Regions from separate parts of the Blautia sp. MSK17_66 genome, predicted to be linked through region 2. Evidence: riboswitches for the same ligand, from Rfam matches in the RefSeq annotation. Region 2 holds a riboswitch; each other region holds the start of a gene.
The links. A riboswitch is a leader RNA that binds a small molecule or an ion and turns the genes downstream of it on or off. The one in region 2 is predicted to bind cobalamin.
Positions count from the first base shown of each region.

Region 1: it holds a riboswitch for cobalamin, as region 2 does, so the genes downstream of both, LIR34_RS07820 (cysteine-rich small domain-containing protein) here and nikB (nickel ABC transporter permease) in region 2, are expected to answer to the same signal.
Region 3: it holds a riboswitch for cobalamin, as region 2 does, so the genes downstream of both, LIR34_RS03910 (sirohydrochlorin cobaltochelatase) here and nikB (nickel ABC transporter permease) in region 2, are expected to answer to the same signal.

Region 1 is NZ_JAJBNQ010000012.1:11,991-18,227, forward strand. Features, by position in the region: gene LIR34_RS07800 (glycoside hydrolase family 3 protein) at 1-293, shown strand, start outside; gene LIR34_RS17965 (helix-turn-helix domain-containing protein) at 299-523, opposite strand; gene LIR34_RS07810 (glycerate kinase family protein) at 677-1,798, opposite strand; gene nudC (NAD(+) diphosphatase) at 2,059-2,907, opposite strand; cobalamin riboswitch at 3,217-3,413, shown strand; gene LIR34_RS07820 (cysteine-rich small domain-containing protein) at 3,848-4,141, shown strand; gene LIR34_RS07825 (phosphatase) at 4,596-5,309, opposite strand; gene LIR34_RS07830 (glycyl radical protein) at 5,602-6,237, shown strand, end outside.
Region 2 is NZ_JAJBNQ010000009.1:99,075-105,311, reverse strand. Features, by position in the region: gene LIR34_RS06550 (ABC transporter substrate-binding protein) at 1-135, opposite strand, end outside; gene nikC (nickel transporter permease) at 343-1,167, opposite strand; gene nikB (nickel ABC transporter permease) at 1,169-2,107, opposite strand; cobalamin riboswitch at 2,428-2,626, opposite strand; gene LIR34_RS06535 (amino acid ABC transporter ATP-binding protein) at 2,871-3,611, opposite strand; gene LIR34_RS06530 (amino acid ABC transporter permease) at 3,608-4,399, opposite strand; gene LIR34_RS06525 (transporter substrate-binding domain-containing protein) at 4,415-5,215, opposite strand; gene LIR34_RS06520 (C40 family peptidase) at 5,456-6,237, opposite strand, start outside.
Region 3 is NZ_JAJBNQ010000005.1:24,096-30,332, reverse strand. Features, by position in the region: gene LIR34_RS03925 (FecCD family ABC transporter permease) at 1-506, opposite strand, end outside; gene LIR34_RS03920 (ABC transporter substrate-binding protein) at 517-1,713, opposite strand; gene LIR34_RS03915 (hypothetical protein) at 1,716-2,630, opposite strand; gene LIR34_RS03910 (sirohydrochlorin cobaltochelatase) at 2,785-4,176, opposite strand; cobalamin riboswitch at 4,390-4,584, opposite strand; gene thiE (thiamine phosphate synthase) at 4,633-5,289, opposite strand; gene LIR34_RS03900 (NUDIX hydrolase) at 5,296-5,805, opposite strand; gene LIR34_RS03895 (spore coat associated protein CotJA) at 5,949-6,237, shown strand, end outside.

The sequences.
Region 1 (6,237 bases), on a different contig from region 2:
CTTACAATCTTGTCAATGGAGTGCATGCGGCGAACAGCAAAGATCTGTGTACCAGAATTGCCCGGAAAGAGTGGGGATTTGATGGAGTTATCATGTCTGACTGGAATACAACCGTACCGGAAGATGGAAGTGTTGCATGGAAATGTGCTGCGGCAGGAAATGACATTATCATGCCTGGAAATACAGAAGATGCCGAGAGTATTCGTAAAGCATACAGAAACGGAGATCTTACAGAAGAAGAAATCCGTTCCTGTGCAGGCAGGATTCTTAAACTGATCAGTCAGCTGGCATAGAATTGTTACATCTTCAATGCCAGATATAATCGCACGGCATCCCGAAATTCCCTGGGATTGCAGCCGCATTTTTTATAAATCTGGTTCAGTCTGTATTGAACGGTATTTTTGTGGAGAAATGTTTCCCCGCAGGTCTTTTTGAGGGATTTGCGTTCCTCCTGGTCAATAGGCAGCAGTTTCCCGTGCTGCCTTGCGCGCTTTTTTTGCAGAGTACATCTTCTGGTCTGCATCAATAAATAACCCCATTGGCAACATTATAACGAATCCTGGGACAAAATACCAGCGGGTTCTTGTATACAAAAAACCCGCTGGTCAGGGAGAAGACGTTACTGTGAACAGTTACGAGAAGACCAACGGGTAAAAAAGGAAAAGGGCTGGTTAAATTAAAACAGACGGAATACCTGCTCAGCGGAAGCAGTCATATTTGCCTTTGCAGTAGCAGGATTCATGGCTTCTTCAAGAGTAGAGATTCCACGAACAATCGGGAAGAAAGCATCAATACCGGCTTCATTGCAGGCAACGGCTTCTTTTGTAACACTTCCTGCAAAAGCAATCGTTTTTGCACCATATTTTTTGCCGAGTTTTGCAACACCGACAGGAGCCTTGCCCATGGCAGTCTGATGATCCAGACGGCCTTCTCCGGTTACGACAACATCAGCATTTTTCATTTCATCCTCCAGATGAACCGCATTCAGGATCAGCTGGATTCCAGGAGTCAGTTCTCCGTTTAAGTAGCTTAAGAATGCAAAACCAAGTCCACCTGCTGCACCTGCACCGGAGGCATTCATATTGTCTCTGCCGATCACATCAGCAGTAATTTTTGCATAGTTTTCCATTCCTGCATCCAGAACCGGAAGCATTTCGGAGGTAACACCTTTTTGTGGACCGTAAATATAAGTTGCGCCCTGGAAACCACAGAGCGGATTGGTGACATCACAGGCAATTTTGAAATTGCACTGGGAAAGAAGCTCTGTTTTGTCAGAAAGTTTCACAGAAGCGACTTTAGCAAGTGCCTGTCCGCCTTCGCCGGTTTCATTTCCGTCTTTATCAAGGAAGGTGAAACCAAGGGCACGGAGCATTCCGATTCCACCGTCATTGGTAGCACTTCCGCCGATTCCGATAATGAAATTGCGGATTCCTCTGCCGATAGCGTCAAGAATCATTTCTCCTACACCAAAAGTAGTGGCAGTCATAGGATCTTTCTGATCGGAAATCGTGATCCCTGAAGCCGAAGCCATTTCCATGACAGCAGTATTGGTATCCTTGAGATAACCATAATAAGCATTGACTGGTTCATGATACGGACCGGTAACGGTGACATCAATGCGTTCTCCGTTCAGGCCTTCGATCAGGGCATCGGTGGTTCCTTCACCGCCGTCTGCCAGTGGTTTAACGATTACTTCAGCATCTTTATGCGCGGCAAGGACACCTGCTTTGACAGCCATGCCGGCTTCCATGGAAGTCATGCTTCCCTTAAAGGAATCAACTGCAACAACAACTTTCATAAACTAAAACCCCCTGTGGTAATGATAAAAAGCTGTTCAGCTGGTAAACGAGATATAAAAAACAATTTAGAGGAATTACCTACTGTGTTTGGAGTAAGCAATAACTGAACAGCTTTGATGATGTTACTATAGCATGGATAATCATAAAAAGATATGTTCCATATACCAAAAAATAAAGAATTGACACAGGAAAAATACAGTATAAATAACAAAACTCTCTGCCTCACACAAATCTGCATGACAGAGAGCTTTGCTGCATATTATCTTGGCTCTTTTCCGGCGGCAAACAGCATCATCATCTCATTGGTAAGACTGATGTCATTTCCCTGTCCGGTGATCTTATCACGGTCAAACCATTGGGCCATAGAAAGTTCTTCGTGGTCAACGGTGAGTGTATCATCGCCGTCTACATCACAGAAAAATCCGAAGAGCAGTGTACCGGAGAAAGACCATGGCTGACTCTTGTAGTAGCGCAGGTTTCTGACCTTCAGACCGACTTCTTCCATGACTTCCCGATGGACGGTTTCTTCAATGGTTTCGCCGATCTCTGCGAATCCGGCGATCAGAGCATGAAGCTTGAAATTTCTTCCCTCATATTTAGAGAGGAGAAGTTTATCTCCGTTGGTGACTCCCACGATAACTGCGGGCATCAGAACCGGATATTCATGACGGCCACAGGAAGGGCAGAGCATCATTCGCTCCTTTGTGTCGTGCTTCATCGGTGTTCCGCAGCAGCCGCAGAATCGACGGCTCTGGTACCACTGGAAAATCTGGTGTCCGGTGATGCCGGCAAAGGCAAGATGACGCGGTGTGGCGGTGCGGAGCTCCCGTATGCTGTGCAGTTCATAATTGTCAGCCAGGCTGATATCCAGATTTGGAATCAGATAAAAATGATCGTCATCTATAGAAAACAGGTAAATATAACTCTCATAAAGAGAAGGAAGCTTTCCTTCCAGTTCCCGAAAACGCAGAAAGGAAATTTCCGTCTCCGGACCGGCCTGATGAAACAGTATTTTCTTATCTTCAAAGGAAAGAATAAAGCTGTCTGCCGTTGGTGGAATCGGCTTGTATTCATTGTGGTAAACATGTGGTGCGATATCCTGTATCATAATAAAACTCCTCCTGGAAATACTTTTGTATTTTTTAACTTTAAGCGTAACAAGTCCCTCAAAGATTGAGGGATTCAGGGAGTTTGAAACGGACTTGTCCGCTTTGTTCCTGCCTGAGTAAAAAATATAAATAAGTATAGGCCGGAGACTGAAAAAATGCAAGAACAGACGAAAAAATAAATTATGTCATGGCAAAATGCCTCGCGGAATATTACCGGTGAAGTAACATCCGGTTCATAAAATTGTGAAAAAAGTATCAGGCACAGTTGACAATAAACAATACTTATGTTATTATAATGTCAGTATAATTCCATATTGAACATATGAAGTGCTGGCTGTTTCCGCGTAGCAGTCAGAAGAGGGAATCAGGTGAGAATCCTGAGCGATCCGGTCACTGTAACAGAGGAGCGACCTTTCATTTATCCCATTGTACGACCGTTGTATGAGAAGGGGAGAGGAAGCGATGATCCTGAAGTCAGGAAACCTGCTTTGTATGGCGAGGTTAAACTTCCGTGTAAAGTGTAACAACCAACTGAGAGATATCCGCAGTCTCGAAGCGTTGTCTGCTTAATTGGAAGCAGGCATTTTTTTATGGAATTCGCCTGTTCGTATGAATTATACCAGCATGCTTTTGTTGCGTTGGCCACCGCAGAGCATGTAGCCCTTTAAGGGTATGATTAAATGGCAGGCGATACTACTCCGGATGCATTCGTTCCCTCCGCATATTTGAACGGATTCATTGTCTACCCCGGAGTAGCATCGCAATCCTCTTAAATAAGAATCTGAACTGACAGCATGATTTATATCATAGCTGCTTTTTTTTACTTTATATTATATCAGATGTGAGATGACTCCCACATCTCTAGGTAGCGAGCAACAAATCAGTATCAGTGGTGGGAGTCGATTCTCCCATCTGATATAGCCAAAGGAGATATTGATGATGGAAAAACCATACTGGGAAGGAAAGCATTACGCTTTTTTCAGCAACAAAGAATGTGAGTATTTTCCGTGCCATAAGGGTGCGGATCCGGAGAATTTTAATTGCCTGTTCTGTTATTGCCCGTTATATGCTCTCGGCGATAAATGCGGCGGAAATTTCAGGATCACCGAAAAAGGAATCAAGGACTGCACGAACTGTCAGCTGCCACATAAAGCAAAGAATTATGGATATGTAACCGGGAAATACAGCGAGCTGGTGGAACTCATGAATAAGATAAACAATGAGATTAAATGACGCAACGGGATGTGTGCCCTGTTTACTGGTTACTTCATTGTTTTCCGTAATCGGGAGCACCTTATTGGATCACGGCCGCAGGCCGCGGCGATTCCCCCGGGGCGTGGTGGCACCACAAAGATGATACCATGCCAGACGAGGGCAGGATACATATATACAGCAGAAGAAAAGGCGTATAGTATACTTTTAAATGACATCTATACAGAAAAAGAAACAGCCTCCTGACAAATTTGACTTAGCAAATTTCCGCAGATTCTGACTGCGCTAATGATGACTGCGTTGCACTGTCTGAGCACCTTCAGGTGCGAGTTTGCAAAAGCAGTCATCGATAGATGCGCGGGAAGAATCCGGAAATGCCGCGTGTCAAAAAGTCAGGAGACTGTTCTCTTTTTCGTGATATAAATCTTAATACTATAACTATATTTTATTTCTATTATTATATATTATATACTTCCTACCTCTCACTCAGTATCATCTTCAACCGAGGAATATTATTGTTTAAGATCAGTTCTTCAGGAAACATCTCCTCATGCACAAACTCTGCCGCATAAGTAAAATCTCCGATATGTCCCGTACCATGACTGTCACTCGACAGCACGATCGGAATTTCGTACTTCGTACAATACTTCAGAATCTCTCTGTTATTTGCCCGGGTATCGCCCCGGTATCCATAAGGAGCAAGAGAAGCCTCGTTAATTTCAAAAATCACCCCAAATTCTTTCGCTGCAACTGCAAGCGTCTCATAGTCGACAGGAAACTGCGGATTATCACAATGTCCAAGAACCTTGACACAGGGATGCTTCATTGCATTCAGATATGCACTTGTATTTTCCTTCACAGATCCACTCTTATAATTCTGTGCATGCATACTTGCAATCGCATAGTCTAGCTTTTCGAGAAGTTCATCGTTCAGATCCACATGTCCGTCCACATCAAGAATATTCAGTTCAATCCCAAACAATAATTCAATCCCGAAACGCTTTTTGGGAGAATAAGAAAGACTCCTGAAATAAGAAGCGGTTCCGGCAGCAAGAGTGGCCGGTCCGTGATCCGTGATGCCAAGTAATTTCAGTCCCCTTCGGGAAGCTGCTTTTGCCATGTCTGAAACAGTACAGATCGTACCGTGACCACTGGCAATCGAGTGAGTGTGTATATCAGAAAGATACATTTTGTAGTCCACCTCCGGCTTAAAATTCAGCTGTAAAATCTTGATAAGTTCAGTATGGCAGTCAAACGGTCAAAAGTCAACCGAAAAATTAGATTCCAACTAAAAACCAACACAAAACCAACAAAAACCACAACAAAAACCGCATAAAAAACAAGAGAATAATGTTGGATTTTGTTGACATAAAAGTGGGGATACGGTATAATGGCTTTATATGAATCATGGCGTTTTGGCGCCGTCAGATTGCATATGAGATATGGCGTTTGAAACACCATAAGAAAGGAGAAGTGTGGAGATGTTTAATACCACAGATGTTCCAAAGTCATCCAGGATCCCGAAGCTGATTGCGGCACTGTATGCACACATGCCGGTTATTGAATCTGCCAGAGCAAAGCTGATCACGGAATCCTATAAGGCCACAGAGGGACAGCCTACGATCACCAGACGTGCGGAAGCTTTTGCACACATCCTTCGTAACATTCCGATCATTATTCGTGATGATGAGCTGATTGTCGGAAGCAGTACGATCGCACCGCGAGGCTGCCAGACTTTCCCGGAATTTTCCTATCAGTGGCTGGAGGATGAACTGGATACGGTTGCAACAAGGACCGCGGATCCATTTTACATTGCCGAGGAAACCAAGCAGGAGTTGAGAGAGGTACATAAATACTGGAAGGGCAAGACCTCCAGTGAACTTGCAACTTCCTACATGGCACCGGAAGCAATCAGAGCAATTGATCACAATATTTTTACACCAGGAAACTATTTCTACAATGGTGTCGGACATGTAACTGTTAAATATGAAGAAGTTCTTGCAATCGGTTATAAGGGAATTATCGACAAAGCTCAGGCGGAACTCGACAGATGCCAGGTTGGAGACGGCAACTATGTTAAGAAATCTCATTTCCTTAACGCAGTTATCCTTTCCTGT
Region 2 (6,237 bases):
ATCTGCAAAGCTTGTTACACCGATCGTCATTGTCTTTGCATCTGCTGCCCATACCGGTGCTGTTGATGTGAGTGAGATTGTCATAAGTGCTGCTAGTGCTGCTGCGGCAAGTTTTTTTGCGATTCTGTTTTTCATATATTTTCTCCTTTAATATTTTTCGGTAGTTTATGATACCTACGAATTGCTCCGTTACCGAGTAACTCTCGCAATTCTACCCTCTTTTCGCATATCGCGGGATTATCATCCCACTTTTATGCTCATATCGGGGCGGGTTCCAAGATTCTTCATCCACTTATGAGCAAGCTCATGTGGATTCATCTCTTTTCACCCTGGTATCGTATATTAGTCTTGTCTCGGGTCCAGAATATCACGGATACTGTCACCAAGCATATTAAATACGATTACGACGATTACGATGGCAATACCAGGTGCGATCATCAGCCATGGTGCCTTTGCCATATAGGTTCTTCCTTCATTCAGCATCAGTCCCCATTCCGGTGTCGGTGCGACCGCACCAAAGCCCAGGAAAGAGAGAGATGCCAACTCCAGCATCATGGTTCCCATATCTGCTGCTGCCGTTACTGTCATGGTTGTCAGCATATTCGGGAGTATGTGCTTCCAGAGAATTTTTAATGTACCGGTACCGTTTACAACTGCAGCTTCCACATACAGGTTTCGTTTTACTTTCAAAACCATACTTCTTGCCAGACGGGCATATTTTGTCCAGCTTACCGCAGTGATGGCGATAACTCCGTTTCGAAGACTTGGTCCGAGCATACCTGCAATCGCGATCGCCAGGATCATTCCCGGAAAGGAGATCATCATATCTGCGATTCTCATGATCACCTGATCGATCCAGCCGCCAAAATATCCTGCGATGATCCCAAGTAAGGTTCCCACAACAAAGATCGTCGCTACAAGGATCAGAGTGGAAACCAGAGAAGTTCTGGTGCCATAGATCACACGGGAAAGCAGATCCCGCCCCAGTTTGTCAGCACCGAGCGGGTATTCTGCACAGGGTGCTTTCAAAGAGTCCAGCATCACGGCTTCCAACGGATCCTTCGGTGCAACCCATGGTGCAAAAACAGCCACGCCGACAATGACAAGTGCAAGAATAAAGAATAAGGTAAACTGTTTATGAGCCAGGAAAAAATTCTGCTTCTTCACTTTATTTGACCTCCTTTATTCTTGGATCCAGATAAGTATAGGATAAATCAACAATGATGTTGATGACCATATACATAACTGCGATCATAAGTACATATGCCTGCACCATCGGATAATCTCGACAGGCAATCGCCTTGATCGCCATACTTCCCATTCCCGGCCAGTTGTAGATGATCTCAACAACAGCCGTTCCTCCAAGCAGCGATCCCAGCGAAAGTCCAAGAAGGGTAACGATCGGAAGCATTGCGTTTGGAAGTACATGTCTCCAGAGGATCACGCTCTCTTTGATACCTCGCATTCTGGCTCCGATGACATAGTCCTGACGAAGTTCCTCCAGAACTGCATTTCTCACCTGCCTGGTATACTTGGCTGACATGGAAAGTGCCAGTGTCACAGCCGGCAGGATCATTGCCTTAAAGTCCGTTGTACCTCCCGCTACATTGATCCAGCGGAGCTGGACTCCAAAGATACTCAGAAGAATCAGACCGATCCAGAAGCTTGGGACAGATACTCCAAAAAAAGTAATCCCACGGATCAGATAATCCGGCCACTTATTCTGATACACTGCTGAAAGAATCCCACAGGGTATGGAAAATAAGATCATCAGCAGAAGCGCGAACAGTGACATCTGAAGCGTTGGCCAGAAACACTTCATCAGTTTTTCAGTTACAGGAACTTTAAACGCATACGAAGTTCCCATGTCTCCGGTAAGTACTCCTTTTACCCAGGATCCGTACTGTACCAGAAACGGCTGGTCAAGGCCCAGTTCATGTCTCGTCTGTTCGAGGAGTTCCGGTGTCGGCAGATTACCACACTCAGTCAGCATGATCTCTGCGGGATCTCCCGGTGAAAGATAAGTAAGCCCGAATGTAAAAAAACTTACACCGATAAGAACGATCAGAATCTGCAGGAGCCTTTTTCCGATTTGTTTTTTTGACATTGTTTCTCCTTCCTACATTAGTAGAGGTTTTTTGTTACTGTTCACTCCGTTCGCAGTAACTTGGTCAAAATGCATTCCAAATCACCTTCGGTGATGGCATTTTGCCCCGTATGTCTCGGGATTTTGCCATATTCATGGCAAAACACCTCGCGGGATATTACCTGTGAACAGTTACGGTTTTTTACCAGATGCGATTCAAAAAGGGCAGGGGAAAATACGCTTTTGAGTAAAAGCGCAGAAAAAAACATCCGCATAGACTACGGATGTTTGCACACGAAAAAACAATGCTTCCTATCTACCGTAAGAATCATATCTAATCATTTGCAAGCAGGTCTCCTGACTTAAGTTCCTCGCTCCAAAACCCCTTCCCGGACTGACTTGCGCCTTCCCAGTGGTCAATTATGTTTTGCAGCTCCCTATCACAGTGACGGGATCGTACCGGATTTACACCGGTTTCCCTTTTAATCTGTCCGGAATCCACATTTCAAGCTAAACGGATATTCAGACAGAACTTACAAAGGCTGGTTCAAAACCAACAAATGTTATGTATTTACAACTTTATAATATCTTACATTTTTTTCCATGTCCAGAAATGTTTCTTTATAAATTGTATTTTTTTATATACAAAAATAGAAAACTTTCCTGTTTTTGCGTGGCCAAAATGGGGGAGTCTGAGGGGGACTTTCGGCCTTCGCAACTTTGAGATAGTCCCCCTCAGGGTTTTATGTTTGTCAAACAGACGGGCCGCCGGGCAGTTCCCGGCTCAGGCATTTCGGAATCGACTCAAAAATTCCTTCGTCATTTCTTTCTGCGGATTTTCAAAAATCTGCTGTGAAGTCCCTTCCTCAACAATAACACCATCACCCATGAAGATTACATGCTTTGCCACATCTTTTGCAAAAGCCATTTCATGTGTGACAATAATCATTGTAAGTCCGTCCTTAGCAAGCGTTCTCATAACCTCCAGAACTTCCCCTACCATCTGCGGATCCAGTGCAGAGGTCGGCTCATCAAAAAGCAGGATTTCCGGTTCCATCGCAAGTGCTCTTGCAATCGCAACCCTCTGCTTCTGTCCTCCGGAAAGCTGCTTCGGCTTCGCATTGATATACGGTGCCATGCCAACCTTTTCGAGATACATCATTGCATTTTTTTGTGCTTCTTCTTTGCTTTTTTTGAGAACTTTTTCCTGTCCGACTGTACAGTTCTTAAGAACCGTCATGTTGCTAAAAAGATTAAAGTTCTGAAACACCATACCAACCTTCGAACGATACTCCGGAACATTCACATGTCTGTCCATGATGTTTGTTCCATGATAACAGATTTCACCGGATGATGGTGTCTCCAGAAGGTTCATACAACGCAGAAGTGTGGATTTACCGGAGCCGGAAGGACCGATAATGCAGGTAACATCTTTCGGTTTCACAGAGAAATCAATATCTTTCAAAATCTCATGCGTTCCGAAGGATTTTCCCAGATGCTGTACTTTCAGAATTGTCTCATTCATTCTCTGCTGTCCTTCCTTTCCTTGTAAGAATACATACCACTTGTATGTGTCAGGGTATCTGCAGTAGCCAGATCATAGTTATCCGGTCCGTCCATCTTACGCTCGATCACACGCAGAATTCTGGAGCAGGTAAATGTCATGATAAAATAAATGACCATAGCTATTGTGAAGGACTCAAAGTATGTATACAGTGCACCTGCCACACCCTTAGTCGTATAAAAAAGTTCTACCGTACCGATAATGGAAAGTACACAGGTATCTTTGATATTGATGATCAGGTTATTGCCGATCTGCGGCATGATGTTTCTGAGTGCCTGCGGCAGAATAACATGAATCATAGTCTGTACATGTGTCATGCCGATTGCCTTGGCACCCTCTGTCTGTCCCGGATCGATTGAGAGAATACCGCCGCGGACAGTTTCTGCCATATATGCACCTGTGTTGATGGACACAATAAAAATTGCGGCAAACCACATGGACATATTAATATTGAACAGATATGCACTACCGAAATAAATAAACATTGCCTGTGCCATCATAGGTGTTCCACGGAAAAACTCCACATAGCAGGCAAGAATAAATTTTACGATTTTGACCAGTATCTTCTTAGCTGTGGAATCGTTTCTGTCTATTGGAATCGTCTGCACGATACCTACAAGAAATCCAATGATGCATCCAAAAAGTGTTCCGACCAGAGCCAGCCACATGCTGACTCCGGCTCCCTTTGCAAAAGAAGGACCGTATTGCTGAAGAAGATAAATGATTCTTCCTCCAAAACTCTCAGGCAGCATTTTGCTCCTCCTTTATGATTCGCTGGACAGAGGCTGTACAGAAATTGCCTCATCCATCATCTTGCTGTAATCATCTTCGGTCATCTCGCTTAAGACTCCGTTGATGGCATCTTTGAGTTCATCATTTCCTTTTTTCAGGGAAATACCAATGTTGATATCCTCATCAGATACCTCAAAAGCTCCCTCTGTATCGCTAAAATCAAGAAGTTTGAAATCCGGATAAGCAACGCAGGCTGCTTTTCCTGTCGGCATATCGGTTACAACAGCATCACATTTGCCGGATTCCAGAGCGACAAGCATCGCCGGTGCACTTTCCTGTGCAGGAAGAATATTGGCATCCGGGATCTGCGGCAGACAGGAATCATACCAGATCGTATTCTGCTGAGATGTCACAGTTGCTCCTTTGAGGTCTTCAACACTTGCTGCGTCTTTATAATCTCCATCCTCTTTTACAAGAGTGATGATAGATGCATAATAATATGGGTCTGTAAAATCAACCATCTGCTGACGTTCCTTGGTGATGGACTGTCCTGCAATGACACAGTCAACCTGTCCGGACTGTACTGCCGGTACAAGGGAATCCCAGTCAAGCTTTACAATCTCCAGATCATAGCCAAGTTCATCTGCAATCTTCTTTGCCATCATGACATCATATCCATATGCGTAATCAGAGCTTCCTGAAATCTGTACCGCGCCATTGGAATCATCCGGCTGTGTCCAGTTGTATGGTGCATAACCGCACTCCATAGCAACCTTGAGTGTCTTTTTATCAGCCGCGCTTACACTCTGCACTCCAAATACTCCACATGTCATAGATGCTGTTACAGCCGCTACTGTCAACATTCTCCACATTTTCGTCTTCCTCATTTTCGTTTCCTCCTAAAATATACCTGTAAAGTAAAAAAAAGCGCACGGAACCACGAAGTGCCCCATTGCGCTTTATGCCATTCTAATACTTTATTGTTGGAAAGTCAATCTTTTTGTTCTGTCAAAAGATATAGAAAATATAAGTAAAAAAACGGCAGCTTCACGCCACCGTTTTTATAAATTATTTTATGAAGGTCTTCTTACAGAAAGAATGGTTCTGTAAGTTGCATCATTACTGATCTTGATACCATCCTGGGAGTTTGATGCGTGAACGATCTGTCCGTTGCCCATGTAGATAGCTACATGACCGCCATAGCAGATCAGGTCACCTGGCTGTGCATCTGCATAAGAAACCTCAGTTCCCCAGTTCTGCTGCTCGTAGGATGTTCTCGGAAGGCTGTAACCAAACTGTGCATATACACTCTGTGTAAATCCAGAGCAGTCCGCACCGCTTGTAAGGCTTGTTCCACCCCATACATACGGGTTTCCGACAAACTGCAGTGCATAGTCTACGATAGAAGAGCCAGAACCACTGGATGAGCTGGAAGAACTGGATGAAGTATCTACATCCTCCGGATTTACAGTGTTGTCACTGTCGATCACATTACCATATTCATCATATTCTACCCCATCACTGCTGTCAGATGTACTCTCGTCATCGCTGCTGTCGGTATTTTCGTCATCAGAAGAGTCTTCACTGTCAGAATTCTCATCCTCTGTGTCTTCATCATCTTCTGTATACTCACCATCCTCAGAAATCTCTTCCTGATCTTCTTCATCAGTATTCTCATCATACTGATCTTCCTGATTTTCCTGCTCCTGTGCAGCCTCTTCCTCGGCTTCCTGTCTTGCAGCTTCTTCTGCTGCTGCAGCTGCTTCTGCCTCTGCCTGACGTCTTGCTTCTTCCTCAGCTGCAATTCGCTCTGCCTCAAGCTGCTCGATCTCTGCCTGCTGCTGAACGATGAGGT
Region 3 (6,237 bases), on a different contig from region 2:
TCTGTCACTGCTGAACAGATATATCCTATCATGATTCCGCTGATAACCAGCATAGACATCTGATTGACTTTCTTTGCGATCAGGAGCACAAAGCCCATGGAAATCATGGAACCTGTGAAAGCAGCAATGATCATCACGCCCGAGGTTGCCACGATAGATTTCCCGAGAAGAAAGATCATCGTCAGTGCCACGATCAGTTTGGCACCGGAAGAGATTCCCAGGACAAAAGGTCCCGCGATCGGGTTTCCAAAAAAAGTCTGAAGCAAAAATCCTGATACGGACAAAGCGCCTCCAAGGATCACGGCTGCCAGAATTCTCGGAAGCCGAATCTCCCATATAATATTGTAGGCCGTCTCCGTTCCGTCTCTCAGAAAAATAATTCGGAATACATCCTGTAAGGAGATCGGAATGCTTCCGGAATTAATATTCCAGAAAACCAGGACTCCAAGAAGTATGATCAGTATGATAAACGACAGCCAGTATCTGAAATGTAGTTTCTTACGCATATTTTTCCCCTTATTTCAGTTTCTTCATATAAGTAAGAGAATCCAGTTTTGGATCATCTGAAGTCAGCATCGTGTGGATATCCTCGATCATAGTTGCCAGTCCCATCGTTTCCTGAAAAAGATTCTGTCCTGTACACCATACATTTCCATCCTTCACAGCCTTGAAATCAGCCAGAAGTGAGCTTTTTGCAAGAAGTTCATCGATGGAATCCAGTTCTCCGTCAATCGTACTGTTGTAGATGATGTAATCCGCATCTTTTGCTTTCGCATAAAATTCTTCCATCTGCATATTCATGGTAGACAGCGCATTGTCGTCTTCTGCAGGATCATGGAAAATATACTCGCCCCCGGCAAGCTCGATCATTTTTGATACATAATCATTGGATTTACGTACATTCGCCGCACCCATGGAATTAATATAGAAGAAAGCCACTGTTTTTCCTGTATTCTCGCTGTCCTCTACGGATTTCAGCTTGTCCACCTGCTCCTGAAAAATCTTCTGTGCCTGATCCTCTTTACCAAGGAGAACTCCATAGAGTTTGATCCATTCCGTTCTTCCAAGTGGATGGCTCTCATAGCTGGAATGTTCTACCAGGACCGGGATTCCAAACTTTTCCAGTTTCTCCTGGACTTCCGGCTGATGATAGATCATGGTTGATTCGATTGCAAGATCACAGTTCTTTGACAGGATCAGTTCATAGTCCGGTGCACTGTACTTTCCTGCAAATGCGATATCTCCGTCTTCCATTGCCTTTTTGGCCTTGTCAATATACCAGCCATCTGCATTTGTACCGGAGAGACTGATACTGTCCAGCCCGTCCAGAGCACAGAAAAGATCCATCGCCGAGGTTGCAACCAGATAGATATTCTGCACTGGTTTCTGTATTACAGAAATGTCGGCATCAAGCCCCTCAGGTGCTTCTTTATCCTCCGGAACCAGAAGGAAACGTTCACCACCCGCAATTGTGATCAGTGCATAGCCACCCTCGTAATAATCTACTGCAAACTGATCTGCATACTGGAGTTCCAGGCTGTGGTCATATTTCATGCCTGCAAGTTCCTGAGCGATTTCCCTGTCTTCAATTTCTTCTTCCTGTGCTGCTTCTGTCTGTTTTTCGTTCTGCGCTGCCTGTACGACAGCCGGAGCTGTCATACAAAAAACAGCCGCTGTCAGTACACAGAGCATCTTATAGAATTTCTTTTTCATATTTATTTTTCTGCCTTTGCAACGCTTGCGGAATCAAACTGCAGAGTATATTCGATCTCATGAGGTGTACTCATTGCCACGGTGTCTGCGGTTACAGGCATTTTGTAATCAAATGCATCCACCGGAATCTCAAATGTAGAGTTTCCATCCTTATTGACCGGCTCATATTTCTCATCATTTACAATCATATAATCGTAATTCGGACTGCTCCATACGATTGTTGCTGTAATCTTGCCATCTTTGATCTCAAGGGCTGCCGGAGAATCTACGCTTGCCTTGCCGCTTCCGCCTTCCATGGCAACATCGACTGTATACTCTCCGTCTTCAAGCTTCAGATCCTCGACTGTTTTTTTGTCCTCAGATGCCCCTGCTGCTTCTCCATCGGCTTCTTTCTGTGGATTGGTCACTTTTACTTTATGGTCATACCATTTATTTTTCTTTCCGATCAGAGCAACATTAAATTCCTCATCGATTGCAGGAACCGGAATATCAAATCCATAAACTTCTTCACTCATGCCATCACTGTAGGTAACGGTATCAGTCGTAGGCTCAAGAAGTTCTGCGCCATCTTTTTTTGCATCTTCTGCTGTTCCCACAAACAGATTTACAATGCTCTTTGAAACAAGGCTTACATGAATGGTCATCTTGCCATCTTTCACAGTAAGTGTTCCCTTGCCGTCATTTGCCTCATTTACATGGAACATATTGCTGTCTGTATCAAATTCTGCACTGTAGATTCCATCTTCCAGAGCAGTGCTTTCTGTATCAGAATCCTTCTTGGTTTCTTCTGTGCCGGCATCCTCTTTTGTGTCGGCTGTCTCGGTCTTTTCTTTATCGGCTGCCATAACCGGACTAACTGCTGTAAGTACCATGGCACTGCTTAATACACATGCCATTAAAGCTAATGAACGTTTCATTATCATTTCCTCCTGTTCTCTTTCACTTCGTTTAAGCAAAATCTTATTTATCCCAAAAACTGCCCGGAAAAGTCATAAACTTTCCGGGCAGCCATCACCTCTACGTCTTGGGATCTTGCCATATTCATGGCAAAACACCTCGCGGAATATTTTATTATTCTGCTGCTTCCTCTGTTGCTGCATCATCTGTTGTCTCTGCGGAAGCATCATCAGCAGCCGCATCGTCTGTAGCTTCTGCATCGTCTGTAGCTTCTGCGTCATCTGTAGCATCAGCATCCATAGCTGCCTTTGTATGAGCCACATAGAGATCCTCTACTGCCGGGATTCTTCCCAGTCCTTCAATCTGGCAGTCAATGCTGTCAAATGCTCCGGATGCCTCAAACTGGCTCTTCCAGGAATCCTCATCATCACCAGCCATATCGTTGTTTGCATGATCACCTGCAACAACCATCAGCGGACGAAGAACAACTTTCTTATAACCAGCCTCTTTAACCTTATCGATAACTGCCTCACATGCTGTATCTTCCGGCTTACCCTCAACGGTTCCGATAAATACGTTCTTGTATCCAAGGTCTTCCATCTGAGTCTGCATCTGATCATAAGTTACATTTGCAGTATGAGAAGTACCATGTCCCATGAATACAAATGCTGTTCCGTCTTCTGCTGATGCATCTATGCTGTCAAATCCTGCTTCTTTTACTGCTGCATCAACAAGTGCCTCTGCAACTGCTTTCTTGTCATCGTTGATCACTGTAGCATCTTCTCCGACTTCACCAAGCATTGGCTCTGCGATTGCAACGGATTCAAATTTATCTTTATACTGATCGATTGCTTCTACCATCTCATCATATTCTGCTCCATGCATAAGATGTGTCGGCTGTACAACCAGGTTCTTAACTCCGTTGTCAACTGCACGCTGGAGTGCCTGATCCATGTTGTCAATTGCTTCGTCATCTCTTGCCTGTACATGGTTGATGATGATCTGTGCTGTAAATGCTCTTCTTACAGCCCAGTCCGGATAAGCTTTTGCCAGAGCGTCTTCGATTCCCTTGATATCCTCTGCACGGCTGTCATTGAAAGAAGTACCAAAGCTTACTACAAGGATTTCATTCTCACCGATCTCGTCCTGATTGCGCGGATCATCTTTGGAAGCATCCCCTGTGTCACGTCCGAAATATTCCGGGCTTGCTTCTTCGCCTTCTACCAGTTCTTTCTGTGCATCTGTCAGTGCATCCCATGCTTCTTTGGCAGCTTTGCAGTCCTCATCTGTTGTGTCAGTTCTTTCCTGAACATAGATCTTGTCGATCAGTGCTGCTACATTATCTGCTGCTGCCTGGTCATCATCTGATGCCTCAGCAGTATCGTCTGCTGCTTCTTCTGTAGCTTCTGCTTCTTCTGTAGCTTCAGCTTCTTCTGTATCTGCTGCTGCCTCTGTTGCAGTATCCTCTGCAGTATTATCAGATGCCATAACTCCGGCTGTTCCCATCATAGATACGGTTGTTACTGCTAACAGTGTTGCAAGTGCTTTTACAGTTTTGTTTTTCATTGTTTCGTCCTCCTTTGGCACAAACGTTCCCGGCGGCTGTTCCTTATCGGAATCGGTCGTCCTGATGTAGCTTTATATAAAATTATTCATCAGCAAACTTATACGATACGAAAATATGAAAAACTTCTGTACATTAAAAAAACCCTTATAAAGGGTAACAGGTCTGTCGCATATAAACGGTACAACCAATTACTCGTGATCTGGAATTCATATTCCCGTACCAGACAACAGGCAGGTTTCCTGACTTGCCAATCAACATATGCTTCTATCTTCCCGGTCTCCCAGTGATCATGCTTACGCATACAGAATCATACTCCCTGCTTACAGTGACGAGATCGTACAGGTTTCACACCTGTTTCCCTTTTAACTTCTGATAAATTCTTCAGCACCTGTCATCTTCTTTATTCAATTTTCTATACGATATCATATTTTTTTACAAAACACAATATGTTTGCCTTATTTTTTACAAAATATATCCGTCAGTCTGCTCATTTCTGATGTTTTTTCTGCCGGGTCCTCTGCCGCAAAAATCCCGGATATCACTGCCGCACCGTTGACACCGCTTCCCTCAAGTCTGGAAACATTTTCACTGTTGATACCGCCGATTGCAACAACCGGGATATTTACGGAGGCAGCAATTTTCTTAAGCTCTTCTATAGAAAGATTCTTTGCATCTTTTTTGGTCGTACTTCCAAAAACCGCTCCTGTCCCGATATAATCTGCTCCTGCTTTTTCGGCAGCCACTGCCTGCTCCACCGTTTTGGCTGTCATTCCGAGGATCTTATCCGGCCCCAGAATTGCACGTATATCTCTGTCTTTTATGTCAGACTGTCCGACATGCACTCCGTCTGCATCCATTTCCATTGCAATCTCCACACTGTCATTTACCACAAAAGGAATTTTGTAGCTGCGGCAGAGTTTCTGAAGTTCTATTGCTTCTTTTCTGGTTTCTTCCGCATTCAGTTCTTTTTCGCGGAGCTGAAGAAAGGTTGCTCCGTTCTGAATAACTTTTTCACATACAGAAAGAAGGGTTTCATCTTCTTTCAGCCAGCTTCTGTCTGTGATCACATACAGTTTCAGGGCTTTTGCTATCTCTTCTCTTGTAAATTTCATTTTGTGTCACTCCTGCCTTTCAAATGCTTTGCGGATGCTGTCGTAATGGAGGAATTTACCCTCTGCGGCAAACGCCTGGATCTGCTCCAGGGTCGCAAACATATGTCCGTCTGTCTCCTCCGTCTGCAGTGACAGATCTTTTTCGTCTACATCCATGACAAAACGATATACATCTACAAAATAATTATCTCCTTCTCCCGGATTTTCCCTCTTGTATGTAAAAAGATATCCGCCCTCTGCATCTCTTGCATCCAGACCAGTTTCTTCTTTCACTTCACGAAGTACTGCCTCATAGGAGCTTTCTCCTGCCTGCGCTGCTCCGCCGGAAACTTCCCACCAACCCGGAGCCCACGCCTTTGTCATGACTCTTTTTGTGATCAGAAATGTATCATCTGGTCTGGCAACAACGCCAAGTACTGTCAGATGATATTCCCCATCCTTTAAACACCAGTCATTTCTTTTCATTGTACGACCTGTCGGCTGTTTATTTTCATCATAAATATCCCAAAATTCCATTTAACATTCTCCCCGTTTATCTTCGCAGAAATTTTTCGTTTTTATTTTACCAGAGTAAAGCAAAAATAACAAGGAACGTTCTCTATGCACTTTTCTTTTTTTTACACATAAAATATAAAGAACTCCCCTGAAAGGACTCGTTCATGGAAAATTATCAGATATCCCGGCCCTGCGGCCGCCCATATAATGCAACTTGTGGAATGGCAAGAGAAATGACAGGAAATCAGACTGGTTTCTACCGTTGTGCACAGCGCAGTCCGGCCTCTTCCCCATCTTCATCCTGTACCACAGTTTCCGGCAATTCTGAAATGTACAGTCCCATCGAGCATCTGCCGATCGCAATGGCATATGTTCCCTGTCAGAAATTTTCAACAACTTATGACCTGAATTATGCCTTAAGAGTCGGAACTGTTTTCCCTGAGTTATGCAAAC